Linked DNA regions of Calidifontibacter indicus. The protein of the gene in region 2 binds, or shares a complex with, the protein of the main gene of each other region. Links are inferred from orthologs where the notes say so. Each region holds a gene or a part of one and is shown on either strand. Other genes may lie near its edges.

Region 1 (5,287 bases), 780 kb from region 2 along the record:
GACGACGTCGAGGGTCGACATGACCAGGCCCGCGCCGTTGCCGATGATGCCGACGTTGCCGTCGAGCTTGACGTAGTTGAGGTTCATCGCCTTGGCCTTGGCCTCGAGCGGGTCGGCAGCGGCCTTGTCCTCCAGCGCCTCGTGGGCCGGCTGGCGGAAGGCGGCGTTCTCGTCGAGCGAGACCTTGCCGTCGAGCGCGACGATGTCGCCGTCCTCGGTCTTCACCAGCGGGTTGACCTCGACCAGCGTCGCGTCCTCGTCGCGGTAGACCTCCCACAGCTTCTGCAGAACCGGGATGATCTTGGCGCCGGTCTCGTCGTCGAAGCCGGCCTCGGCGACTATCTCCTTGGCCTTGGCCTCGTCGATGCCGACGTTCGGGTCGACGGCCACGCGAGCCAGAGCCTCCGGGCGCTCCACGGCGAGCTGCTCGATCTCCATGCCGCCCTCCTTGGAGCACATGGCGAGGTAGCTGCGGTTGGCGCGGTCGAGCAGGATCGAGAAGTAGTACTCCTCGGCGATTTTCGCCCCCTGCGCGATCATGACGGTGCCGACGGTGTGGCCCTTGATGTCCATGCCGAGGATCTGCTCGGCGAACTGCTCGGCCTCGTCGGCGGTCTTGGCGACCTTGACGCCGCCGGCCTTGCCGCGGCCACCGGTCTTGACCTGCGCCTTGACGACGGTCACACCGCCGGACTTGGGGCCGATCTCCTCGGCGGCGGCCTTGGCTTCGGCGGGCGTCGTGGCGGTCTTACCGGCCAAAACGGGAACGCCGTGCGCTTCGAACATGTCGCGCGCTTGGTACTCGAAAAGATCCACGCGGAATCCATCCTCTTCTTGTGGTCAAAGGGATTGTCCGCCTCGGAGCCTAGCCCTCCGCAGTGACCGCCTCGGCTCCGGTCCCCACATGGGTGTGCACCCACTCGACGACGCTGGTGGTCCTTGTGCCGGGAGTGAAAATCGTGGCGACGCCGAGCTGAAGCAACTGCGGAATGTCCTCCTCCGGGATGATTCCGCCACCGAACACCACGATGTCCTCGGCGTCCTTCTCCCCCAGAAGCTTCATGACATCGGCGAACAACGTCATGTGCGCACCGGACAGCACGGACATGCCGATCGCGTCGGCGTCCTCCTGGATCGCGACCTCGACGATCTGCGCCGGGGTCTGGTGCAACCCGGTGTAGATGACCTCGAAACCGGCATCGCGCAACGCGCGGGCGATGACCTTCGCACCCCGGTCGTGTCCGTCGAGGCCCGGCTTGGCGACAACGACGCGCAAGGGGGCGGCAGACCCGGAGGTCTCGGGCGTCTCGGCGTTGGGTGCACCAGCGGGATCACTCATGGTCCCAAGGGTAGACCGGCCCGTTCAGTACTGGCGGCTGTGGTGTTGTTCACAGGTTCCCACGATCGAGTCGCAGGTCACGGGAAGGTCACGGTAGGGTTTGTCGCGCTCTGCCCCCCGAACAAAGACAAGTTGGTTCCCCCTGTGACTCGATACAAAGGCCGCCATCGGCATGCACCGTCACCCTCGCTGCTCAAGCGGGGCAAGGTGATCCTGCCGACGACCGCGGTCGTTGCCGGCGCGGTGGCTGTGGGGGCAGTCTCCACCGCGAACGGCGCGACGCTCGGCTCGGCGTCGATGCTGCTGCAGACGACCGACGCCAAGACTGCCTGGGCTGTCGCCGGCACCGCCACCAGGGCCGACACCCAGGCGTCCCGGTCGCAGACCCGCGCTTCGGCCGCCGTCGACGCCAAGGTGAAGGCGGCTGTCGACGCCCGCGCCAAGGCGCGCACCGCCGCGATCTCGCGCGCCGACACGTTGCGTGCTGCCGCCAAGAAGAAGGCCGTGCTGGCCGCGATCAACACCGCGACCCCGGCCCAGGACCACGTCGAGGCCACCGACGCCTCGTCGACCTCGTCTAGCAGCACCCAGTCGCTGCCCACCCAGGGCGGCATGTCGGCGTCGACGCGCACTCCGGCAGCCCAGACCGGCACCCAGGGCGGTGGCGGCTACCTCTGCCCGATCGCCGGCTGCGGCGGTCACTTCACCTCCGGCTACGGCTTCCGCTCCTCCCCCGGCGGTATCGGCTCCACCAACCACGGCGGCATCGACCTGTCCATCCCGGTCGGCACGCCCCTGCGGGCGATGCGTGCCGGCACCGTCACCGACGCCGGCTGGTACGGCGGGTGTGGCATGCGCATCGTCGTCGACTACGGCAACGGTGTGAGCTCCTGGTACTGCCACCTCAGCGGCTTCGCCGCCAGCCCCGGCCAGCAGGTCGGCGCCGGCGAGGTCGTCGCGTGGTCGGGCAACACCGGCAACTCCACCGGCCCGCACCTGCACCTCGAGATCCACCTCGGTGGCGTGCGCGTCAACCCCTACCCCTGGCTCGCTGCCCGCGGACTTGTTTAGCGTGAGCCTTCCAGCGTGGTCGCCCAGGAGCCACCACCGGCATTGACAAACCCGACAGGGAAGCCCGCCGCAACGTGCGGCGGGCTTCCTTGTTGCTCAAAGCTTTTCGACCTTTCCGTAGCGCAGCGCGAGGCGCTTGACGCCGTAGTCGCCACCGAAGTCGATGTGCGCGATGGTGCGGTCGCCGGTGCCTTCCAACCGGACGACGGTGCCGAGACCGAACGAGTCGCTGGTGACCCGGTCGCCCGCGTCGAGCGAGGGAATCGGGTGGTTGCCCGGGCTCTTGACTCCCGGTCGCGCCGCCAGCCGCGCCACCGCAGGAGTCGACGACGGCCGCATGCTCGTGGTCGTCACCCGCTGCCAGTCGATCAAGTGACTCGGGATCTCGTCGAGGAATCGTGACGGCGGGTTGTACTGCGGCGCGCCCCAGGCAGATCGCACCTCGGCCCGGGAGATGTGCAGCCGCTCGCGGGCGCGCGTGATGCCGACGTACGCCAGCCGGCGCTCCTCCTCCAACTCCTTCGGATCCCCGAGCGCACGCACGTGCGGGAAGGTGCCGTCCTCCAGACCGGTGAGGAAGACGACCGGGAACTCCAGCCCCTTCGCCGTGTGCAAGGTCATCAGCGTGACGACGCCCCGGTCGTTCTCGTCGCCGTCGGGGATCTGGTCAGCGTCGGCGACCAGCGAGACCTGCTCGAGGAAGTCCTCGAGCGAACCCTCCGGGTATGCCTCATCGAATTCCCTTGCCACTGCGACGAGTTCAGCGAGGTTCTCGATGCGGGTCTCGTCCTGCGGGTCGTGGCTGGCACGCAACTCGGTGAGGTAACCCGACCGGTCGAGGATGACCTCGAGCAGCCCACCGACTCCACTGCCTTCCTCCTCACGGGCGACGCGGAACGACTCGAGCATCGAGGTGAACCCCTCGATGGCCGCGACGGAGCGGGTGGCGATGCCCGGAGCATCGGCCGCCTGCCCGAGCGCGGCGACGAACGGGATCCGCTCGCGCTCGGCGAGCGCCGACACGCAGGCCTCGGCGCGGTCGCCGATGCCTCGCTTCGGGGTGTTGAGGATGCGCCGCAGGTTCACGGTGTCGAGCGGGTTGGAGACGACGCGCAGGTAGGCGAGCGCGTCCTTCACTTCCTTGCGCTCGTAGAACCGGGTGCCGCCGACCACCTTGTAGGGCAGACCGACGCGCACGAAGACCTCTTCCAGTGCTCGCGACTGCGCGTTGGTGCGGTAGAAGACCGCGACGTCGCCGGGTTTGACGCCGTGCTCGTCGCCAAGTTGGTCGATCGCGCGGGCGACGAACGCCGCCTCGTCGTGTTCGGAGTCGCCGACATAGCCCACGATCGGCGCGCCGTCGCCGGAGTCGGTCCAGAGGTTCTTCGGACGCCGGTCGGGGTTGCGCTCGATCACCGCGTTCGCGGCCTGCAGGATCGTCTGGGTCGAGCGATAGTTCTGTTCGAGCAGGATGGTGCGAGCGTTCGGGTAGTCCTGCTCGAACTCGATGATGTTGCGGATCGTGGCGCCGCGGAAGGCGTAGATCGACTGGTCGGCGTCACCCACCACACACAGTTCGGCCGGCGGCACCTGCCCGACGGCCGGGTCGTCGGTGCCGCTGCCGACGAGTTCCTTCACCAGTTGGTACTGCGCGTGGTTGGTGTCCTGGTACTCGTCGACCAGCACATGCCGGAACCTGCGGTGGTAGTACTCCGCAACGTCCGGGAACGCCTGCAGGATGTTGACGGTCGTCATGATGAGGTCGTCGAAGTCGAGCGCGTTGGCCTGGCGCAGACGGCGCTGGTATCCGGTGTAGGCCTCGGCGAGCATCCGCTCCTGGTCGGTGCCCTCGACGACCCTGCTGGCGTAGGTCTCCTCGTCGACGAGTTCGTTCTTGAGGTTGCTCACCTGGTGGCTGAACGATCGCGGCGGGTAGCGCTTCGGGTCGAGGTCGAGGTCGCGCATCACCATCGCCATGAGCCGCTGACTGTCGGCGGCGTCGTAGATCGAGAAGGTCGACTTCAGCCCGACCTTCGTGGCCTCGCGGCGCAGGATGCGCACGCACGCCGAGTGGAAGGTCGACACCCACATCGCCCGGGCGGGAGGCCCGACGAGTGCCTCGACCCGCTCGCGCATCTCGGCGGCGGCCTTGTTGGTGAAGGTGATCGCGAGGATCTGACCGGGCTGCACCCCGCGGGCACCCATCAGATAGGCGATGCGGTGGGTCAGCACGCGGGTCTTGCCCGAGCCGGCGCCGGCCACGATGAGCAGGGGTGCCCCCTGGTGCAGCACGGCTTCCTTCTGCTGCGGGTTGAGCCCTTCGAGCAACGACTCCGGGTCGCGCATCGACGGCCGGCGCGGCCCGTCGCCCGCGGCGGCCCCGCCAGGTGCGTCGTGGCCGAGGCTCGCCCAGGTGGGGACGCCGTGTTCGTCGACCTCGGTGGAGGCGGACGGCGTGCTGGGCGCACGGTGCGGGGACGCCGATTCAGGGCTCAGGCCGGGCAGGGGAAGGTCGTCGAACAGGCTGCTCATCTCGCCCACCAGGGTACGTCGGGGCACCGACAACGCCCCTCCCGCGCCTCGCACCACCGACCGACGGAATATTCCGGACCGTTCGGAGTTGTTGTTGATGAGTCAACTACAAAGGAGAGCTCATGAAGATCCTCGTTCTCGGCGGCACCGGCATGGTCGGATCGGACATCGCCAAGGAGGCCGCGCGCCGCGGCCACGACGTCACGATCGCCTCGCGCTCGGGCAGCACCGTCGGCGACCTCCCGTCCGCAACGATCGACCTCCAGGACACCGACGCCCTGGTCAGCGCCGCTACCGCCTACGACGCACTCGTCCTTGCCGTGCCGTCCGACCGCACCGGCGGTG
Region 2 (7,398 bases):
GCGCGCCGACGTACGCCGGTGCCGACGACGCCGACGCGATCGACGTCCCCACCGCCACGCTCCTGCACGACGGTGACACGCTGACGGTCGGCGACCTGGTCGTCACCGCCACCCACCTGCGCGGTCACACCCCCGGTTCGGTCGCGTTGTCGTTCCGCGACGCCGACGGAACCGATCACCTCTTCTCCGGCGACTCGCTCTTCCCCGGCGGCGTCGGCGCCACGAATCACTATGACTACCAGTCGTTCCCCCAGCTGATCGCAGACGTCGAGGAGCGCTTGTTCGGCCGCTTCGACGATTCGACCTGGGTCTACCCCGGTCACGGCGACGACACCACCATCGGCACCGAGCGTCCGGCCCTGCCGGAGTGGCACGCCCGTGGTTGGTGAGGCATGGGTGTCGGTGCCCGTCACCGGCTTGTGGCGCGCGCCCGACCGCACCCGCAGCGTCGACGAAGCCTTCCTGCGTGATCGACCTGACCACGGCGAGTGGTTGCGGGGGATGGACGCCGCGACCGACCGCGAGCAGGACGGACGGCTCGGGCTGTACGACCGTCTCGACTCCGAGTTGAGCTGCTGTGAACCGGTGGTGGTGCAGGAGTCGGTCGAGGGTTGGTCGCGGGTCAGCTGCCCGCTGCAGCCGGCCGCGTCCGCCGAGGGCGGCTACGCCGGCTACCGGGGCTGGGTGCGCAGCGCGCACCTCGCGTCGACCCGCCCCGAACACGCCGTCACTGTCGGCGACGGGTCCTTGGACGCCGCGGAGTTCGTCGACCGTGCCCGCCGGCACCTCGGGTTGCCGTACCTGTGGGGCGGCCTCACCGAGGAAGGGCTGGACTGCTCCGGGCTGGTGCACCATGCCGCGCGTGAACTGGGTGTCGTGCTGCCGCGGGACGCCCACGATCAGCACACCGCCGCGCGCAGCATTGCAGCCGGTGAGGAGCGGTTCGGTGACCTGTACTTCTTCGCGCACCCGGGCGAGACGGTGCACCACGTCGGCATCGTGATCTCCCCGGGGACCATGCTGCACGCCCCGGAGTCGGGCGCGCAGGTAGTGGAGGAACCTCTCGGGGAAAGCCGTCGACGCACCCTCGTCGGGGCGGGACGCTTCACCTCTTGACCGCAGGCTCGCTCGAGCGGATTCCCGCTCCGGCACTCGTGCTCGCGGCCGTCGTCTCGGTGCAATTCGGTGGTGCGCTCGCCGCCACCCTCGTGCCGGCCGTCGGCGCGGCGGGTTCGGTCGCACTCCGACTGACGATCTCGGCGATCGTGATTGCTGCCGTCGTGCGTCCGCGCCTGCGTGGTCGCACGCGGGCCGACTGGGGCACGGTGATCCTCTACGCCGGCTCGTTGGCGGCGATGAACCTCAGCTTCTACGAGAGCTTGACCCGGCTGCCCATCGGTGTCGCGGTGACGATCGAGTTCATCGGCCCGCTGACCTTGTCCGCGGTGTTGTCGCGGCGGCTGCGTGATTTCGTCGCGGTGCTGGCGGCGGCGGTCGGTGTGCTGCTGATCTCCGAGGCCTTGTCGACGCCCTGGGCCGACCTCGACCACACCGGCATGTTCTTCGCCTTGCTCGCCGGAGTCTTCTGGGCGGCCTACATCGTGACCGGCGGCCACACCGCGCGACGGTTCGAACAACTCGACGGACTGGCGATCGCGTTGCTGTTGGGTGCTGCCTTGCTGGTGCCGGTCGGCGCGTTCACCGCCGGCAGCAAACTGCTCGAGCCCGAGATCCTCGCCAAGGGTTTCGGGGTGGCGATGCTGTCGTCACTGATCGCGTACAGCCTCGAACTCGTCGCGCTGCGCCGGATCAGCGCGTCGGTGTTCGGGGTGTTGCTCAGCCTCGAGCCGGCGGTCGCCGCGTTGGCGGGTCTGATCGTGCTCGACCAGACTTTGGGGCCGGTTCAGTTGGTCGGCATGGCCCTGGTGGTCGCGGCCAGCGCCATCATCATGGGGTCGAAGCAACCGAAGGAGCCGGTCGTCACCGACTGAGCCCTCGACTGGGAGTTTCGACGGAACTCAGCGGGTGGGCCGGGCGCTGTGCGACAGGATGCCGGCGCGCTCGGCGTGCTTCTCGAACCACAGGGTCATCAGCGGCGGGATGCTCGACACGAGGCCGAGCACGGTCTGCTTGCCGGTCCACTTGTGCGCCGCGGCCGCCCAGAGGGTCGAGATGACGTAGAACATGAACAGCGTGCCGTGGATCGGACCCATGATCTGCACGCCCTTCTCGGTGGTGTCGAGCACCCATTTGAAGAACATCCCGATGAGCAGACCCAACCAGGACAGGGCTTCGAGCACGGCCGCCACCTTGAACACCTTGGCGGACGGGTGGACGGACGAGGGCGCGGTGATGGAGGGCTCGGACACGCCCCGACCCTACGAAACCGCGTCCGCCCACTGCTACAGCGGGTAGGAGTTCGTCAGCTGGTGGCGGCCGTCATCTGGCGCAGTTCCTTCTTGAGGTCGGACAGCTCGTCGCGCAATCGAGCCGCCAGTTCGAAGTGCAGGTCGGCGGCCGCCTGGTGCATCTGTTCGGTGAGCTCCTGGATGAGTTGCGCGAGTTCGGCAGCCGGCATGTTCTGGGTGCGTGACGCCCCGGCGACCTCGGCGTCACCGACGACCGTGCCGCGGCCGCGTCCCTTGCCGCGCGACTGGGTGCGACCGCTGCCGAGCAGGGCATCGGTGTCGGCGTCCTCGCGTTGGAGCATGTCGGTGATGTCGGCGATCTTCTTGCGCAGCGGCTGCGGGTCGACGCCGTTCTCCTTGTTGTAGGCCAACTGCTTCTCGCGTCTGCGCGCCGTCTCGTCGATGGCGTCCTGCATCGACGGGGTGATCTTGTCGGCGTACATGTGCACCTGCCCCGACACGTTGCGGGCGGCACGTCCGATCGTCTGGATCAGCGATCGGGTCGAGCGCAGGAAGCCCTCCTTGTCGGCGTCGAGGATGCTGACCAGCGACACCTCCGGGAGGTCGAGACCCTCCCGCAGCAGGTTGATACCGACCAACACGTCGAACTCGCCCAGCCGAAGCTCCCGCAGCAGCTCGACCCGGCGCAGCGTGTCGACCTCGGAGTGCAGGTAGCGCACCCGCACGTCCTTCTCCAGGAGGTAGTCGGTGAGGTCTTCGGCCATCTTCTTGGTGAGCGTCGTGACCAGCACGCGTTCGTCCTTGGCCGTGCGCTCGCGGATCTCGTGCAGCAGGTCGTCGATCTGGCCCTTGGTCGGCTTGAGCACGATCTCGGGATCGACCAGCCCGGTCGGGCGGATGACCTGCTCGACCACACCGTCGGACTTCGCGAGCTCGTAGTCGCCCGGGGTCGCCGACAGGTAGACCGTCTGACCGATCCGCTCGAGGAACTCCTCCCACTTCAGCGGACGGTTGTCCATCGCGCTGGGCAGTCGGAACCCGTGGTCGACGAGCATCCGCTTGCGGGACATGTCGCCCTCGAACATGGCGCCGATCTGCGGCACCGTCTGGTGGGACTCGTCGATGACCAGCAGGAAGTCTTCGGGGAAGTAGTCGAGCAGGGTGTTCGGCGCGGTGCCGGCGCTGCGCCCGTCGATGTGACGGGAGTAGTTCTCGATGCCCGAGCAGGAGCCGACCTGACGCATCATCTCGATGTCGTAGGTCGTGCGCATCCGCAGGCGCTGCGCCTCGAGCAACTTGCCCTGCTTCTCGAACTGCGCCAACCGCTGTTCGAGCTCCTTCTCGATGCCGGTGATCGCCCGCTCCATCCGCTGCGGACCGGCGACGTAGTGGGAGGCCGGGAAGACGTACATCTCGTCCTCCTCACGCATCACCTCACCCGACAGCGGGTGCAGGGTGTAGATGCGCTCGATCTCGTCGCCGAAGAACTCGATGCGGATCGCAAGCTCTTCGTAGACCGGGATGATCTCGACGGTGTCGCCGCGCACCCGGAAGGTGCCGCGGGTGAACGCGAGGTCGTTGCGGGTGTACTGCATCTGCACGAATCGGCGCAGCAGGTCGTCGCGGTCGAGTTGCTGCCCGACCTTCAGCGGCACCATCCGGTCGACGTACTCCTGGGGCGTGCCCAGGCCGTAGATGCACGACACCGAGGCCACCACGATCACGTCGCGGCGGGTCAACAGCGAGTTGGTGGCCGAGTGACGCAGCCGCTCGACCTCGTCGTTGATCGAGGAGTCCTTTTCGATGTAGGTGTCCGTCTGCGGGATGTAGGCCTCGGGTTGGTAGTAGTCGTAGTAGGAGACGAAGTACTCGACCGCGTTGTTGGGCAGCAGGTCGCGGAACTCCCCCGCCAACTGGGCGGCGAGCGTCTTGTTCGGCGCCATCACCAAGGTCGGTCGCTGCACTTGTTCGATCAGCCAGGCGGTCGTCGCCGACTTGCCGGTGCCGGTCGCCCCCAGCAGCACGATGTCCTGCTCCCCCGCCTTGATCCGCTTGGTGAGGTCGGCGATGGCCGTCGGCTGGTCGCCGCTCGGGGTGAATTCGGAGACCACCTCGAACGGGGCGACGCGGCGTTGCAGGTCAGTAGTCGGGCGCATGGGTCAACGGTACGACCGCGCACCGACAACCTCACGACGACGTCACTGCGACCGTCCGCCTGGCCGACGCGAGCGGCCGCCCGCAGCGACCCCGGGTTGGGATGTCGAACGGCAGCCGGTGCTGGGAGGATACGCGGGTGCGCATCTCCCCCTGCCTCCATCATCGGCACCGTCGGCACCGATGAGTCCCAACACCTACATCGCCGCGGCCTACCTCATCATCGGCGTCGCGCTCTTCGTCGGATTGCTCCTGCCGCGGCTCACTGAGAACCGCGCGGTCTCGGCACCCATCGTCCTGCTCTCGATCGGCCTGCTGGCCGGGCTGTTGCCGATGCCGAACGGGTTCAGCCTCGACCCGCTGCAGCACCCTGCACTCGCCGAGCAGCTCACGACGGTGACGATCATCGTGGCGCTCACCGGTGTCGGCATCGCGCTCGACCGCCCGTTGCACCGCACCCGCGCCGCCTGGCGCCGCTGGAACTCCACCTGGCGGCTGATCCTGGTGGCGATGCCGCTGGCGATCCTGGCCACTGCACTGCTCGGCTGGTGGCTGGCCGGGCTCGTGCCTGCGGCCGCGCTCGTGCTCGCCGGGTCACTGGCACCCACCGATCCGGTGCTCGCGTCCGACGTGCAGGTCGGCGGCCCCACGGTCGACGGCGACGGCGACGGCGAACAACACGACGACGAGCTGGACGAGCTGGACGAGCTGGACGAGGACGACGAGGTGCGTTTCGCGCTCACGTCCGAAGCCGGCCTCAACGACGGTGCGGCCTTCCCCTTCGTGGTGCTCGGCCTGAGCATGGTGGCCACCGGCACGCTCACCGCCGCGGACATCGCGTCCTGGATCGCCTGGGATCTCGTCGGGCGCACCGTGATCGGCGTCGCCGTCGGATGGGCCGTGGGCACCGTGCTCGGACGGTTGGCGTTCCGTGCGCCGCGCGGTCTGCGGTTCGCCGACCTGGGCGACCCGCTGCTGGTCGTCGTGGCGCCGCTGATCGCATACGGCCTCGGCGAGTTGCTGCACGGCTGGGCGTTCCTGTCGGTGTTCGTGTGTGCGCTGCAGATGCGCGCCGGCAACCCGACGCACGCCTACCACGACCACATGCACGGGGTGATCGAACGGCTCGAACACCTGCTGACGCTTTTGGTGCTGCTCCTGCTCGGCGCGGCACTCACCGACGGCATGCTGCGCGACCTCACCTGGGGCGGCGCGCTGGTCGCGGTGCTGCTGATCTTCGTGGTGCGCCCGCTCACCGGCTCGCTCGCCCTCTGGAATCGCACCACGGTCGATGTCGCGGGCGACGGCCGGCTCGGCCCGCGCGAACGGTTCGCCACCGCGTTCCTCGGGGTGCGCGGCATCGGCACGCTCTACTACCTGGCGTACGCGTCGTCGCACAGCAACCTGCCGCACGAGGCCGAACTCTGGTCGATCGGCGGGTTCACCGTCGCGTTGTCGGTGCTGGTGCACGGGGTGGTCGCCACCCCCATGGTGCGCTGGCTCGACCGCCGCCGCGACGAGTTGGCCGCGGGCTGATCACCATGACCGCCTGGGTGGTGAGCACGTTGTTGATGCCGATGAAGAAGGCCCAGTTGTACAGCAGGGCGGTGATGCTCATCGTCAACAGACCGCGGTGCTTGAGCGCCTTGAGCGGTGCGAACACCGAGGTGCGCCGGGCCGGCTTGGGCTGTTCCGGAACGAACAGCACGGTGGCCACCAGCGCGATCGCCATGAGCACCGAAACACCGAAGAACGGGCCGCCAGCTCATGTTGCCGAGCATGCCGCCGAGCAGCGGGCCGAACGCGATGCCGACGTCGAAGGCTGTTTCGTAGAGGATGATCGCGCTGGCGAGGCCGCCCGACGCGGAGGCCACGATCACGGCCAGCGAGGTGGCGATGAAGAGCGCATTGCCCAGGCCCCACCGCACACCGCGCTGGGTTGCCGGAACATGCTCGACGTCCCTGCGCTGGTATCTGAACCGTGACTCAACGTTGCCTCTCCTCGGGCATTTACTTAGGTTCTCTATATCTCATGAAGAGGCGATTTCCGGTAGTTCGACGTGCTTCGACTTCGGGTGCGGGAATCAGTGGGTCGAAGGGTTCGCCCACCCGGTGGCCCGGGCCCACTCGCGTGCACGCGGCAGCGCCTGTGCGAACCACGGTTCCTTCGCCTGCACGTAGTCCTGCTTGGTCTCCGGGCTGCCACCCGGGTGCGCGCGCGCGATCTCGCGTTTGACCGCGGCATAGGCATCGCGCTCGGCGTCGTGGGCGCGCAGCCAGTCACGGAACTGCAAGGCCACCTGCGCGGCCGGCCCGGACGCGGTGCGGACATGCAGGTGCGTGACCCTGGCCGGGTCGGCCCCGTTGGCGTAGAGCTTGCGCCACTGCTCGGGGTCGGGCGCCCACGGCTTGGGTTCGTCTTGATTGGGGCGCAGATCGACGAACCCGGCGGCACGCAACGCCTCGCGGAAGGTGGGAGTCTCGGCGATGCCGAGGTCGGACACCCGCACCTGGAGGTCGATGACGTCCTTCGCGGCCAGACCGGGCACCGACGTCGACCCGATGTGGTCGACCTCGACCTCGAATCCGGCCCGGCCGAGTTGGTGGACGAGGCGCCGGGAGAGGCGACGCCCCTGCGCAGCCCAGGTCGGGTCGGGTTCGGTGATGGTCACGGCGTCGGGCCGACGCACCGCCCGATCGGCCACCAGGTTGTCTGCGTAGGGTCGAATCCGGTTGTGCCACAAGGATGTCAACGATTCGGTGAGCTGCTCCGGGGTGCCGCTGTTGTCGAGCAGCACGTCGGCCGCCTCCCGGCGCTGGGCGTCGGTGGCCTGGGCGCCGATGCGGGCACGGGCATCGGCCTCGGCCATGCCGC

What was found.
Region 1: the proteins of uvrB (region 2) and pcrA are in contact, whole or in part, in a crystal structure (PDB 7EGT), measured with the Thermus thermophilus proteins. The link is inferred for Calidifontibacter indicus from one-to-one orthologs. Residues at the interface, in WP_096411307.1 of Thermus thermophilus: Glu23, Leu25, Arg26, Asp27, Gly28, Glu29, Arg30, Phe31, Arg55, Glu326, Asp327, Phe328, Glu379, Ser382, Gln383, His398, Gly400, Arg401; in WP_096412145.1 of Thermus thermophilus: His654, Arg656, Phe657, Gln666, Asp668, Glu669, Lys680, Arg681, Leu682, Ser683, Lys685, Tyr686, Ala687.

Annotation. Positions count from the first base shown.
Region 1 is NZ_QTUA01000001.1:1,389,798-1,395,084, reverse strand. Bases 2,225-5,287 are described here. They hold pcrA (DNA helicase PcrA), read right to left. Parts: upstream 4,943-5,287; coding sequence 2,507-4,942; downstream 2,225-2,506. Other genes in these bases: DFJ65_RS06655 (NAD(P)-dependent oxidoreductase), read left to right, coding at 5,065-5,287; DFJ65_RS06665 (M23 family metallopeptidase), read left to right, coding at 2,225-2,410. Also shown: sucC (ADP-forming succinate--CoA ligase subunit beta), read right to left, coding at 1-816; DFJ65_RS06670 (cobalamin B12-binding domain-containing protein), read right to left, coding at 866-1,339; more of DFJ65_RS06665, read left to right, coding at 1,484-2,224. UniProt on the Escherichia coli protein: A helicase with DNA-dependent ATPase activity. Unwinds DNA duplexes with 3'-5' polarity. Translocates on single-stranded DNA with 3'-5' polarity. Initiates unwinding more efficiently from a nicked substrate than double-stranded DNA.
Region 2 is NZ_QTUA01000001.1:2,165,033-2,172,430, reverse strand. What follows is about bases 1,975-4,922. They hold uvrB (excinuclease ABC subunit UvrB), read right to left. Parts: upstream 4,526-4,922; coding sequence 2,423-4,525; downstream 1,975-2,422. Other genes in these bases: DFJ65_RS10305 (cation:proton antiporter), read left to right, coding at 4,707-4,922; DFJ65_RS10315 (DUF3817 domain-containing protein), read right to left, coding at 2,019-2,369; DFJ65_RS10320 (EamA family transporter), read left to right, coding at 1,975-1,991. Outside these bases: DFJ65_RS10330 (MBL fold metallo-hydrolase), read left to right, coding at 1-389; DFJ65_RS10325 (C40 family peptidase), read left to right, coding at 397-1,116; more of DFJ65_RS10320, read left to right, coding at 1,113-1,974; more of DFJ65_RS10305, read left to right, coding at 4,923-6,059; DFJ65_RS17810 (hypothetical protein), read left to right, coding at 6,065-6,508; coaE (dephospho-CoA kinase), read right to left, coding at 6,608-7,398. UniProt on the Escherichia coli protein: The UvrABC repair system catalyzes the recognition and processing of DNA lesions. A damage recognition complex composed of 2 UvrA and 2 UvrB subunits scans DNA for abnormalities.